One region of the Staphylococcus sp. 231237_7MaSpsaltlick genome, then DNA from elsewhere that is predicted to be linked to it. Evidence: riboswitches for the same ligand, from Rfam matches in the RefSeq annotation. Region 1 holds a riboswitch; the other holds the start of a gene.
The links. Region 1 has a riboswitch for S-adenosylmethionine ahead of metK (methionine adenosyltransferase). Riboswitches for the same ligand answer to the same signal wherever they lie in the genome.
Positions count from the first base shown of each region.

Region 2: another riboswitch for S-adenosylmethionine. It lies ahead of ACF91D_RS09950 (MetQ/NlpA family ABC transporter substrate-binding protein); the one in region 1 lies ahead of metK (methionine adenosyltransferase).

Region 1 is NZ_JBICNX010000007.1:244,623-252,355, forward strand. It holds gene ACF91D_RS15615 (nuclease-related domain-containing protein) at 1-522, opposite strand, end outside; gene metK (methionine adenosyltransferase) at 616-1,812, opposite strand; SAM riboswitch class I at 1,922-2,034, opposite strand; gene pckA (phosphoenolpyruvate carboxykinase (ATP)) at 2,201-3,790, shown strand; gene ACF91D_RS15630 (alpha/beta hydrolase family protein) at 3,867-4,640, opposite strand; gene ytkD (RNA deprotection pyrophosphohydrolase) at 4,624-5,100, opposite strand; gene yidD (membrane protein insertion efficiency factor YidD) at 5,167-5,403, shown strand; gene menC (o-succinylbenzoate synthase) at 5,400-6,404, opposite strand; gene menE (o-succinylbenzoate--CoA ligase) at 6,423-7,733, opposite strand, start outside.
Region 2 is NZ_JBICNX010000004.1:327,276-335,008, forward strand. It holds gene ACF91D_RS09930 (glycosyltransferase) at 1-1,122, shown strand, start outside; gene galU (UTP--glucose-1-phosphate uridylyltransferase GalU) at 1,235-2,098, shown strand; gene panE (2-dehydropantoate 2-reductase) at 2,316-3,233, opposite strand; gene ACF91D_RS09945 (CPBP family intramembrane glutamic endopeptidase) at 3,400-4,158, shown strand; SAM riboswitch class I at 4,325-4,429, shown strand; gene ACF91D_RS09950 (MetQ/NlpA family ABC transporter substrate-binding protein) at 4,494-5,312, shown strand; gene ACF91D_RS09955 (BglG family transcription antiterminator) at 5,511-7,376, shown strand; gene ACF91D_RS09960 (fructose-specific PTS transporter subunit EIIC) at 7,460-7,733, shown strand, end outside.

The DNA of each region.
Region 1 (7,733 bases):
AAACTGTGCGGCACTCACACCATTGTATACATGACCTTTTAATAATTGTGAATCAATAATATATAAACCAGTACGTGTAAGTACTAGGTGGCTAATACGCTGTACATCATTAAATTCATTTTTAGGTAAAAATATATTGGCCATAATATGCATATCTTCTGGACGAATTCTTTTTTCATTTACTAATCTTTCTCGAATGCCAATTAGTCTCATATCAGTTACATATTCACTTTGATTTTTAGAGAATAATTTTAATGCATCAATTTCCCTGTTTTTTGAACTAACTGTAGCATTATATTCTTCTTTTTGCTTTGTTACTGTTTTTTTATTTTCTATTCTTTCTTTTTCTAATTCTTCTTCATGCTCGTCGCTTAGTTTTTGTTCTCTGGTTTTGTATTGTTCTTCTACCTTTTGTTGTGCTTTCTTTTTACTTTTCAAAGCAATGATAAATAAAATGAAACAAATTATTGCTACAACAATTGCCACAATTAAACCAATCTCTAATGGTCCAAATGAATTCATAACAAAAAACGCTCCTTTATGTGTTCAGTAACTTAATTATAATAGATAAACGCATAGCATTCGATAGTAAAGTTAAAAAACTTTTTGTTCTTGTTAAGCTTTAACTGTATCTTTTAATAAATTAATTTTATCTAACTTTTCCCATGGTAATAATACATCTGTACGACCAAAATGACCATATGCAGCAGTTTGTTTATAAATTGGATGTTTCAAGTCTAACATTTTAATAATCCCAGCGGGTCTTAAATCAAAATGTTCTCTCACTGCTTCAACCAATTCACTTTCATTAACTTTTCCTGTGCCAAACGTATCTATAGAAATAGAAACTGGTTCAGCTACACCGATAGCATATGCAAGTTGTACCTCACATTTATCTGCTAATTCAGCAGCAACGATATTTTTAGCTACATAACGTGCAGCATATGCAGCTGAACGGTCTACTTTAGTTGGGTCCTTACCGCTAAAGCATCCCCCGCCATGACGTGCATAACCGCCATATGTGTCAACAATTATTTTACGCCCAGTAAGTCCTGCATCACCTTGTGGACCACCTATTACGAAACGCCCAGTAGGATTGATATAAAATTTTGTATCCTCATCTAAAAGTGCTTCTGGTACTGTTGGATAAATAACATGATGCTTGATATCATCTTGGATTTGTTCTAATTCAATATCTTCAGCATGTTGCGTTGATACAACAATCGTATCAATGCGATGTGGTTGATCTTGTTCATCATACTCTACAGTTACTTGTACTTTACCATCAGGGCGTAAATAGTCTAATATCTCATCTTTACGTACATCTGATAAGCGTTTAGCAAGTTGATGTGATAAGAAAATCGGTAAAGGCATGTATGTATCCGTCTCATTTGTTGCATAACCGAACATCAAACCTTGGTCGCCCGCTCCTGTAGCTTCTATTTCTTCTTCAGTAGCATCTTCACGATATTCTAAAGCTGTATCGACACCTTGAGCGATATCTGGTGACTGTTCATCAATTGCCGTTAACACTGCCATGGTTTGGCTATCGTAACCGTATTTAGCACGCGTATATCCAATCTCTTTAATTGTTTCTCGTACCACTTTTGGAATATCAACATATGTTGTTGTTGATATTTCACCTGAAATTAACGCCATACCAGTTGTTACTGTAGTCTCACAAGCAACACGTGCATGAGGGTCGTCTTTTAATATTTCATCCAATATAGCGTCAGATACTTGATCCGCTATTTTATCAGGATGTCCTTCTGTTACCGATTCTGAAGTGAATAATCTTCTATTGTAAGTCATAATTTGCTCCTTTAGTTTTAAATTACGAAAATTCTCTCTCTGTTGAGCTCATTAAAAAAGCCTTCTACACTATCAATAAATAGAGAGAAGGCCCTTATACGTCCATTCGCTCTTATCGTTCAGACGCTATTTGTCTGCAAACGGTTTGGCACCTTTCTTCGTATTAAGAAGAGGTTGCTGGGCTTCATTGGGTCCATGTCCCTCCGCCACTCAGGATAAGAGAATCCGTTAAGTTCTATAGTACAGAATCAACGATATAATGTCAATTTTACATTTATTAATATTTATTTAAAATTCCTTTTAAATTGGTATGGACTAATGATATATATGTGTTATACTCTGTAATTGTAAAGGCTTACAATAACTAAATAGCGTTGGAGGGATTAGTATGGCTGTAGATACATACACTTATACAAGCAAAATTGAAAGTATTTTAGACAAAAAATCTTCATTATTTCAATTATCTACAACACAGTTGTATAATAAAATTTTAAATAATGATGAAGGCGAACTTACCGAATTAGGTGCAATTAACGCTAGAACAGGTAAATATACAGGTCGTTCACCAAAAGATAAGTTTATTGTAAATGAGCCATCTTATAGAGATGATATTGACTGGGGTAATGTTAATCAACCGATTGAGGAAGAAACATTTTTAAACTTATACGATAAGGTACTAAATTATTTAGACAAAAAAGATGAACTATACGTATTCAATGGTTATGCAGGCAGTGATAACGACTCACAATTGAAATTAACTGTTGTAAATGAATTAGCGTGGCATAACTTATTTGCTCAAAATATGTTTATCCGTCCAAATTCAAAAGAAGAAGCACAAGAAATCAAACCAAACTTCACAATTATTTCAGCACCGCATTTTAAAGCCGATCCAGAAATTGACGGCACAAACTCAGAAACATTTATCATCACATCTTTCAAACATAAAGTCATCCTCATTGGTGGTACTGAGTACGCTGGTGAAATGAAAAAAGGTATTTTCTCCGTAATGAACTATTTACTACCTAAAGATAACATTATGAGCATGCACTGTTCAGCTAACGTTGGAGACAAAGGTGACGTTGCTTTATTCTTCGGTCTTTCTGGAACTGGTAAAACTACACTATCAGCTGATCCAACGCGTAAGCTTATTGGAGACGACGAACATGGTTGGAACGAAAATGGCATCTTTAACATTGAAGGTGGTTGTTACGCAAAAGCAATTAACCTTTCTTATAAAAAAGAACCTCAAATTTATGACGCTATTAAATACGGTACCATTTTAGAAAATGTTGTAGTTGACGAAGATGGTGACGTTGACTTCGATGATAATCAATACACAGAAAATACTAGAGCAGCATATCCAATCAACCATATTGAAAATATTGTAACACCATCTAAAGCGGCTCACCCTAATACAATTATTTTCTTAACTGCAGACGCTTTTGGTGTTCTACCACCAATTTCAAAATTATCCAAAGATCAAGCAATGTACCATTTCTTGAGTGGATTTACTGCTAAATTAGCTGGTACAGAACGTGGCGTAACTGAGCCAGAACCTTCATTCTCTACATGCTTTGGTTCACCATTCTTACCTCTAAACGCTAAAGTTTATGCTGATTTATTAGGCAACTTAATTGATCAACATGATGTTGATGTTTATCTTGTAAACACTGGCTGGACTGGTGGTAAATATGGCGTAGGGCGTCGTATTAGTCTAAGTTACACGAGACAAATGGTAAATCAAGCAATTACTGGAGAATTAAGAGAGGCTGAATATATTAAAGACGATATGTTCGGTTTAGATATCCCAGTAGAAGTTGAGGATGTTCCTCAAACTCTATTGAACCCTATTAATGCTTGGAGTAAGCCAGAAGCATATAGAGAACAAGCTCAAGATTTAATCAATCGTTTCAAACATAACTTCGAAAAATTTGGAGTAGAAGTAGATGATTTAGCAACACACGGCGGGTTCAAATAATATTTAATATCACAAATATCATATATAAAATAGAGGAGCGGGCGTAATGCCCACTCCTCTATTTTTATTTATTCTATTATATTTTATTTTTTTCCACATCTGTCATCCACTTCTTGATTTCATAAAGCGTTTCTTTTAAAGCAAAAGGTCTCGGTATGTGACCTTCTGACATTTGATAAAACGTACGGAAAGTCGTCCCCTTTCCCTCTAATTGCTGCGCTAAATAATAGGCATGATGAATGCCTACTTGCTTATCTTCTCCACCGTGAACAATAAATATAGGTGGACTTGACTTAGTAATCTGAGCTAATGCATCTCGCTGTTGATAGGCATCAGTCTGCTTTTTAGGATGGCCAATCATGCGTTTCAACATGCCCCTTAAGTCAACACGTTCTTCATACATTAAGTATATATCAGACACACCACCCCAAATAATATAACTTGAGATTGGTAAATCTTGAAATGTGAGCAAACCTTGAAGTCCACCTCTCGAAAACCCAACCATATGAATGTCAGCAATAGGGTATTTTTGATGCAGTATGCGTATAGCGACCGTGACATCATTTAAATCTGCCCCATAAAATTCATCTTTACCCTCACTACCATTATTTCCTCTATAATACGGACCAAAGACTAAAGTGCTTGTATTTGCAAATTGCATCATTCTGGCTGCTCTTACTTTGCCTACTTGACCTTTACCACCACGTAAATAAATCACAATTCTTTTTACATCTTTTTTTGGCGTCATTACTAAGCCTCGAACTTTTAAGTTATCGACACAATATGTGACTTCTTCAAATATATGATGTATAGATTCTATTGGCATACGTTTTCTATTTATAAAATCCAAGTGATATCACTCTCTCTAAACAGTGTAAAATTGCATCATCCTTCAACAAATAACTTTTTTTACTTTCTGGAACATCAGCTATATTCTTATAAAATAACGGTCCATTTGTTTCTAAATAATCGTCTTGTCGACTTATCTCTGATACATTTACCATAAATACATCTTTGGTGAAGCTAACGCCGTTTACACGTTGTACTTGATATTGTGCAATATACTCGCATTGCGCTATCGTCGCCCCTGTTTCTTCAAACAACTCACGCGCAACAGCTGCTTCACTTGTTTCTCCATTCTCTTTTTTACCGCCTGGGAATTCGATGCCCCGTAATTTATGGTTTGTAAATAGCAACTGATTTTTATATTTCGGAATAATAAGTACATGATTTCCATCAGCAATATCTTCTTTATCTTTATATGATAAATATACGTTGTCGTTATCTTTGTCTTTAAACTTCATATACATCACTCTTCCCATTATTATGTTAAACTAACTATGCTAAAGCTAAGCTATTTGTTGGAGGCAAAATTTATGAAAACTATATTTCTTGGACTAATCCGTATATATCAACGATTCATATCACCATTAACGCCTGCAACTTGCCGTTTTTACCCTACTTGTTCGGAATATACAAGAGAGGCAATTCAAGTATATGGTGCATTCAAAGGTACTTGGTTAGGTATTAAAAGAATTTCAAAATGTCATCCGCTTCATAAAGGCGGTTTTGATCCAGTGCCTTTAAAGAAAAAAGATAACAAAAAAGATTAATAAATTCGTGTTAATCTTGTACTCTTAACCTTTGGAGGCTCAAAATAAATTGAGCCTCCTTTTAATATACCTGCGCGGTCGACTATATCTTTTTCAAAATAATAGCCTTCTGGTGTAATATCACTTGGATAATCACAAAGTTGGGCTAGCATCGCAGTAAAATACCTACTCAAGCCATACTCATACATGCCACCTATGACTATTTTTACATTTTTATCACTAAGAGCTTTAATGATATCCAGCACCTTATCAATGCCTCCTAATCTAAATGGCTTCAATACAACAACAGCTATAGCGTAAGCATCTATAGCCTCTAGAATGTTATTTACAGTGTCTGCCTTTTCATCTATGGCAACTGGTGGTAATTCATAGATATAAAACTGTTTTAGCATCTCTAAAGATTTAAATGGCTCCTCTATATACAATAATCGGTTATTTCCAATTGTTGTTAGCTTGGTTATCTCCGCCTCGGTTATAGATTCATTTGCATCTACAACAATATCTGGTTTGAATGATAATTTTTCAACTGTTTTAATATCATCTAAAATTGAATCAGACCATTTTATTTTAACGCGTTGAGGTCGCGTTTGAGATAATTGCAAGATATTTTCTTCTGCTAAGCCACTAACCGTTGCACCATATGCTACGCTAAAATCTGTTAATTTAAAAAACATTTGGTAGCAAGCCATTACAATCATACTTCTAGTTGCCGGGTATTTAGATAAATGGTTTAAACTACTTATTATATCATCAAAAGTATAAAACGCTATGTCTTGAATACTTTCAAACCACTCTTTAACTTGAATTTGAGCTTCATCAATCGTTTCATTTGTATACCAATCGGTTTCAAATGCGTTACACTCTCCATAGTAATATACATTATTATCCGTAACTAAAGCTACAAACAATGCTTTACGTTTCTCCAGTTTTATTTTAGGTGTAATAATTGGTGTATTAAACCGTTCATCATAAAGATATAGATGCATATCAACTATTTTCATATAGACTCCTTATTACTTTTATAAATGATTCCTCTGCAATTTGCCTGTTGATGTATACGGTAAAGAAGTAACACGCTTAAATTGCTTTGGCACTTTATACTTTGCTAGATGGTTTTGAAAGAACGTTATTAAATGTTTATTTGTTAAAGTTTCTGATGCAACATAATATAAATAAGGTACTTCACCCCATGTATCATCCTCAATACCGACACACATTGCATCTTCGATAGACTTATGCTTTTTGGCAACCGTTTCTATTTGATAAGGGTATATGTTTTCCCCACCGCTTATAATTAAATCCTTTCTACGATCAAACACCATGACATAACCTTCTTCATCGATTTCTGCTATATCACCTGTTTTAAAATAACCATCCTCAAAGGTATCTTGTTTATTTGTCGGGAAAAGATAACCATTCATAACATTGTCACCTTTAATCAGTAATTCCCCATGGCCATAAACATTAGGTTGTGAAATTTTCACTTCAACATTATCGCTAGGTTTCCCGACAGTATCTGGTCGGAGTTTCAACATTTTTGGTGTAGCTGTTAAAAATTGTGAACATGTCTCAGTCATACCAAAAGAATTGTATATCGGTAAATTATAATCTAATGCTTTATTTATTAACGACGTAGTTAGCTTAGCTCCGCCAAGTAATATTTTTTCAATTGCAAATGGCTGTTGCCATCCTTTGTCCATTAACCATTTTAAAGTCTGCGGTACTAACGAAATATGTGTAGGATTCTCTTCTTTAATTATCTTTAACATTTTATCAGCATCAAATTTCGATTCAAGCCGTAGTGTAAAACCTTCAATTAACGCACGTAACACAACACTTAAACCAGAAATATGATAAATCGGCAATACCGATAACCATTTCGTAGATTGATTAAATCCAAGGCTTTCTTTACAACCTAATGCACTCGCATAATGATTATCAAAAGTTTGTGGTACTGCTTTTTGTGGACCTGTAGTACCAGAAGTAAACATAATAGATGCGATTCGAGCGATTGAAAACGGCGCTTCGAATTCGTGCCCTTCCTGAGTCTGCAATGTTTGAAAATCTATCACTTTAATATCTCTTAAATGAAGTTGTTCCATCGCTATGATGGTACTTACATTTATAGATTTCATTTGAGCAATCATTTCTTCCTTAGTTAACCTCGTATTAACCATGGCTACTTCTATTCCTGCTACCCATGCAGCATTAATTAATACTATGGATTCTATTGTATTGTTAACATATAAACCTATTCTGCTTAATTCTAATTGTTTTAGACTATAGGCGAGTCTTTTAGCGCAATCATACATCTTCCCAAAAGTAATTTG
Region 2 (7,733 bases), on a different contig from region 1:
ATGACCCCTTATTGTAAGAAAAGAGTAGAACGTTGGCATTATAACGAATTTGGTCAATTACATAAGAAAACATATTATTCTACAAAGCGATATGGGAAAATCGCTGAGAAATTTTATGATAGGGATGGCAACAAATATTGCGAAAAGTTTTTTGCGGATGATGATAAAACAACCTTAGTACTTATACAACTTTATAAAAAAGGCAGAATGTATAAAGCTTTTTCTACTGAAAAACAATTGTTTGAATATTATTTTGAAGAACGTTTAACGGATGGGGATATTGTGTTTAACGATGCGAGACTTTTAGATAGACCATTGCTAAACCAAAAAAACAATACGGAAAACGTATTAGTATTACATAACTCACATTTAAATAATGATGAAGTAAAAGGTTCATTTAAATTTGCATTAAAGCATAGTGAAAAAGTAACGAAATATTTAGTTTTAACAGAACACCAAAAGCAAGATATTCAAAGTGTTTATGATATTGAAGATGAAAAATTTGCTGTCATACCTCATTTTACACTTCAAAAAAACCCAAAATATAGCAAAGATCAACCTCAAGATAGGTTCATTTATATTGGAAGATTTGGCCACCAAAAGCAATTAGATCATCTTATTAAAGCATATCATCGTTTTAGACAGAGGGGCTATACTACCAAACTAGTGATGTTTGGCAAAGATGAAGCAGGTCAATTACAAATGATACAAGATTTGATAGATGTATATAAATTAAATGAATATGTTGAAATTAATGAATTTACTAATAATCCATTACTTGAATTTAACAATTCTAGAGCGTCTTTATTAACAAGTAATTATGAAGGATTTGGTTTAACGATTATGGAAAGCATAGATGCAGGCTGTCCAGTTGTTTCATATGATGTTAAGTATGGACCTAGAGAAATTATTGAAGAAGGAAAAACTGGATACTTGGTTGAACCTAATAATATAGAAGATTTTGCAGAAAAAATGATTCAAATCGTTGAATATCCACTAACGAATGTACGTACAAATGAGCGATTAAAATATAAAGCAGCTGTAGAGAATTATAAGGATTTATTACAGATATTAGCACATAAAAAGTCTAAATTTAGTAAGATTTTTGATAAAATAAAATAGTGATAACACTTTAAGTATTAGTCCGTTTAAGGATTATAAAAATTTATATGAAATAAGCACTTAATTGAATAAATAATATATAGTTTTTGCCACTTTGGAGGAGAGAGAAAAAATGAAAATAAAAAAAGCGATTATACCAGCAGCAGGATTAGGGACAAGATTCTTACCTGCTACGAAAGCAATGCCAAAAGAAATGTTGCCAATCCTTGATAAACCAACGATTCAATACATAGTAGAAGAGGCTGTAGCGGCAGGTATTGAAGATATTATTATCGTTACAGGTAAACATAAAAGAGCTATTGAAGATCATTTCGATAATCAAAAGGAATTAGAAATGATTTTAGAAGAAAAAGGAAAGCAAGACTTACTAGATGAAGTTCAACATTCTAGTAATTTGGCTAATATGTTTTATGTAAGACAAAAGGAACAAAAAGGTTTAGGACATGCAATTTGGTCAGCAAAACAATTTATCGGGAATGAACCGTTTGCTGTATTACTAGGTGACGATATTGTTCAGTCAGAAGTACCAGCAATTAAACAATTAATGAATCAATATGATGATACAGGAAAATCAATAATCGGTGTGCAACAGGTCAATGAAAATGAGACGCATAGATATGGTATTGTCGATCCTGCTGAATCAAATGAAGGTTTATTTAGTGTGAATAAATTTGTAGAAAAACCAGAACCAGGAACAGCGCCTTCAAACTTAGCAATTATGGGGCGTTATGTATTAACACCACAAATATTCGATTATCTAGAGAAACAAGAAATTGGTGCAGGTGGCGAAATTCAATTGACCGATGCGATTGAGCGATTAAACAAAGATGATAAGGTTTATGCATTTGACTTTAACGGTGAACGATACGATGTTGGTGAAAAACTAGGCTTTGTTAAAACAACAATACAATTTGCTTTAAATAATGAAGAAATGTCTCAAGATGTTAAAGCATATATTCAATCATTAGATTTATAATTTGGGTTTATAAAATAAATTGCTGCTAGTAATGTGGCATATCAATCAATGTAATTAGTAAAAAAAGAACGTCAATTTCTAACTAAAGCTGCAGAAATTGACGTTTTTTAATGACTGTTTATAATATTTTAAAGTGCAAAAGAATACGATGATTTGTGTGAAATCATGCATATATTTAAGTTTCGCAAAAATCATCAACTGCTATTTATCAATATATTTATTGCAACATTTCTTTATAGACTTTATGATTTTGATAAATTGTTGTTAATAGTGGTGCTTGAATTTGATGTTGGTCAGCTAATTTAAGCAAATGACCTTGTAAATGATCGGCTTCAATATTTAGACCTTTTTCCATATCACGCTGCATTGAAGTTTTGAAATGATAGGATAATTGGGTGAGTGCTTTCATGTATTTAGAAACGATTTGGTTATCTAAAGGTGCGCCTTCTGCACGCATAATAGTGGCTACTTCATTATATAATGATTCAATAAATTGAGTACCACCGACACTATCTCTTATTGGGCCTATAGGTGCATGCATTAATGTTGTAACACCTGATAATACGGTTATCATTAAATATTTGTGCCACATTCCTTGTGTGATATTGTTGCTCAAGATAAATTGAGCCTTGGAATTTGAGAAAGCCTCCGCAATATGTTTGGCACGTTGACTATCCTCGCCATTTAATTCGCCGAAAAATAATTTGTCGAATGTACTTGTGTGAACAATCTCGCCAGAAGTATCAAGCGTGGTTTCAATTACGCAATAACCTCCCATGATATTATTTTTACCAAACTCAGATTGCAATGTAGGAATGTGTGCAATGCCATTAAGTAGAGGAATAATGACTGTATTATGATGTATAAATGGTTGTAAATCTTCGATAGCGTGTTCCAAGTGATATGACTTTGATGAGAGTAGTACAACGTCGAATGCTTCGGCACGATCATCTCGCGTAATTAATTTAGGATTGAAGTTGAAATCACCATTTTCACTATGGATAGCTAAACCATTTCTTTCTAGGTATGACTTTCGTTTTGGACGAACTAAAAAAGTGACATCCTGACCACTTTCAGCTAAACGGCCACCGAAATATCCGCCAATACCACCAGCACCTAGGACTAGAATTCGCATATAAACACAACTCCCCTATAAATATGTATTATGGATTTAATAACTGTATACCACAATCGTCCATAAATTACGCATATAAATCAATAACTATAAGGGATCAGCATTTTGAAAAACTATATATACAATTTAATTTTTATGTTATTTTAAAATGTGAAAGGGGGATACAATGAAAATATCAGGAAAATATACATATAAATGGAAAGATATTAAATGGCTAGATTTTATTTTACCGATTATCTATTTAGTTAGTACATTTGCATTATCCTTAATTTGTTCGATTTTTGTATTTATTTTATATTTAGGAACTGAAAATAAGGCTTTTCAAATGAATGATCACATGTTGAATATGATACAGTTAATTGTAGATTTGATTGCCTTCATTATTTTATTTGGGACATGGATACTATTTTATAGACGATCCTTTAAGGACCGCTTGACACAAGGCATTAAACATATGAAGCGGTATTGGAAATTAATTATACTCACGTTTATTGTGTTATTCATTCTAAAGGCAATTTATCCTGAATTGGTAGATTTATTTGCTCCGGAGTCTTGGAAATTTGACGAAACAGAAAATGATAAATTAATTGAGCAAATGTTTGCTACGCCATTTTCAACGTTTTTAGCATTTTTTTCTATTGTGATTATTGCACCGATTAATGAAGAATTTTTATTTAGGCATTTGTTAATTGGTGAACTTGGTAAGAAATTCAGCTTTACGTTGATGTCTATCATTTCAGTTATCATCTTTGCTTCACTACATGTCACAGAAGCGAAATCACCTTTAGAAATTGTGATGTATTTAATTATTGCTATCGGTCTCGCGTATGTTTATTTAAAATCAGGACGAAAGTTGTCTGTTGCGATAGCGTTACATGCATTAAATAATTTAATAGCATATTGTGCTATGGTATTTATGGGATGAACAGTATAGAAACATGCTATAAAGCTATAGGATTAAGCTGTTTCACATGGAACAAAAAGTTAATATAAAGCATATGAAATCGAAGCATACAGAAAATTCTAAAAATTAGATTGACTAAACATGACCAAAATGCTAGGATTAAATAAATTCAAATACATAGTTATAACTCTTATCAAGAGTGGTGGAGGGATGTGCCCGATGAAACCCAGCAACCGTCGTAATACGAAATGGTGCTAATTCACAGAAAGTATTTAACTTTCGAAGATGAGAGAAGCAGAATGCCTTCTCTTTATTTAGAGAAGGCATTTTTTATATGAATAATAAGGAGAGATGATATGAAAAAATTTACATATGCAATTCTGTTATTGAGTTTAATTGGTATTTTAGCTGCTTGTGGCAAATCAAATAGTGATGCAGCAAATAAAAAAATAACTATTGCCGCATCACCTGCGCCGCACGGAGAGGTATTAGAACACGCAAAAAAAGCAATGGCAAAAAAGGGCTACGATTTAAAAATAAAAACAGTAAATGATTATAAAGTACCGAATAAATTATTAGATAAAGGTGATGTAGATGCAAACTTTTTCCAACATGTACCTTATCTTAAAGCAGAAAGAAAAGATCATAATTATAATATAGAAGAAGTGGGTAAGGTATTCACTACGCCAATGGGTGTTTATAGTCAAAAGTATAAAAATATTAAAGATATTCCAAAAGGATCTACAATTTATGTATCGAATAATCCTGCAGAAGAAGGTCGATTCTTATCATTCTTTGTTGATAAAGGATTAATTAAAATTAAAAAAGGTGTCAAAATCGAGGATGCTAAGTTTGATGATATAGTTGAGAATAAAAAACAACTTAAGTTTAATAATAAACAAGGTGCTGAATTTTTACCTAAGACATACAAGAGTAAAGAAGGCGCAGCGGTTATTATGAATTCGAATTATGCAATTGATAATGGACTAACACCACATAAAGATGCAATTGCAGTTGAAGGAAAATCATCACCTTTTGCAAATATAATAGCAGTTCAAAAAGGGCATAAAGATGATAAAAAGTATCAAGAATTATTAAAGGTATTACAATCTAAAGATATGAAGTCATTTATTGAAAAGAAATATGGACAAGATGTCATACCTTATGAAAAATAACTATTTAAAAAACATATTTTGATTTGAATATATGCGTATTGTAAAAAGGTACTACTTGTAAAAATTATAAGTAGTGCTTTTTTATTATATAAAATAATGTTTTATTGTAACTTGCTCTTAATGTCAAATAGACCTACAATATAATTGCTGATATTAACTATAATATAAACAAAAGCCTTGATGAAATGAGGTGTATATATGATAGAACGACATATTAAGATCATGCGTCTGTTTATACAGGGATCTGAAAATTACAAAAGTGCAGATGATATTGCAGCTATATTAAGTGTTTCTAATAGAACTGTGCGGTCGGACATAAAGTATATTAATACATTGTTTAGCGATCCAGTAATCACTAGTGTAAAGGGTCGTGGCTTTAGATTGAATTTAGAGCAGTATCATATTGAAACGATTGAACATTATATCAATGACTATGCCAATAAGGACAGTGAAATATTAATGAATTTAGGTTATCGGTTGTTAATGCAACACGATCCTACGACGACAGAACGTCTGATTGCTGACTTGAAGATAACTAAAAATGAATTTTTAGATTATTTACAAAGATTTACTAATTGGTGTCAGTCATTTGATGTTCTAGTTGAGAGCGTTAGAAATAAAGGTGTATGTATTAAAGGAAATGAGATGAATATTAGAAATGCTATTTTACACTTGAGTCAACTAACATCTAAAAATAAATCGATTGAAGATATAATATTAGCTGATATTCCTAAAGTGCATTTAGAACAAATAACACAAATTATTAAACGTGTCTTGATATATAACCATATTCAAGCTACACAAATACAACTCAAACAGTTAATTATTCATTTAATCATTATTTATAAAAGACAAAATATTAGTTATAAAGCATGGGATATAAAGCCAAAGTCATTTGAAATTGCTAATCAATGTATTACAGAAATTAATAATAGACTAGGATATGATTTGAATAGAGATACAATAAAACTTTTTTCTTTCTTTATTAGTGATTATTTTGAACAACATGATCTTGGATTTGAACAATTATTCGTCAAAAGTTATATTGAACGCCTCATTGTTCAAATGGAGCAAAATATTGGTGTAGCTTTTACCCAAGATAGTGTATTGAGAGACAATATATTTTCACATTTTAGTAGGACATATCATAGAATAATCAAAAATGTATATATCAATAATCCTTTGACTCAAGATATAAAAAAACACTACCCATTTATCTTTGATGCGTTATATGACATTGTGAAAGAGTTAGAAGTTGATGCCGATATTCATTTAGTAGAAGATGAAATTGCCTTTTTAGCATTACATTTTCAATCATCAGTTGAAAGAAACGAACAAGAAAAAATTAAAATAGTGATAGCTTGTTATTATGGTTTAGGTATTTCCAGCTTACTAGAAGCTAAAATTTTAAAGCTTGACGAACGTATCGAAGTGATAGATACCGTACAGCTGGATTCGCTTTATGACTATCACTTCGAAGGTATCGATGTATTAGTTACAACGCATGAGATAGAAGGTAATCATTTACCAAAGCGACTTTCTCAAGTAACAGTTTCACCTTTATTTTCAAATGAGGATGCTGAGAAAGTGAAGGTAATTATTAACCAAATCAATAATAACGTAATCAACCAAGCAGATTTATCATCGGTTCAAGTAGATGTGGTAGGAGGCGAAGATGAGGTTACTGATATGGCTGTTGTTTTCGATAAGGCACAAAGTATATTAAATAATAATCATGCAATTACCGAAAGTTATATACCAAGTGCATTAGAAAGAGAAAAATTTGCTTCTACATTTATTGGAAATGCTATTAGTATGCCTCATGGCAATCCTAAAGAAGTATTGAAATCACATGTTATAGTGTTTAAACATGAACAGGGCTTATTATGGAAACAAAATAAAGTCAAATTGGTGTTTTTCTTAGCCATTACTGAGGCTGATATACCGATAATGAAGAAAATCATACACAATATTGCAGATTTAACAGAAAATGATGTTGATCAATATTTATTGTTAGATGAGCAGGTGCTTCAGAAAAAAATCATGACTTTAATTAGAGAATAATTGCCACTAACAGCGGCAATTATTATTTTTTTGCGATGAATGTATGCGGTTACAATGAAGTGGATAAGGAGGCAGATGAAATTATGAAAATTTTAGCTATAACTTCGTGCCCAAATGGGATAGCGCACACATATATGGCTCAAGAGAAATTAGAACAAGCGGCAGAACGTATGGGAGTAGAAATCAAAGTAGAGACGCAAGGTGGTGTAGGGACAGAAAATAAATTAACTACTGAGGAAATTAAAGCAGCAGATGGTATTATCATTGCTGCAGATCGCCAAGTTGACCTTACTAGATTCGATGGGAAGTACTTAGTTAATGAAAGTGTAAGGGAAGGAATACACAATCCTGAACAAT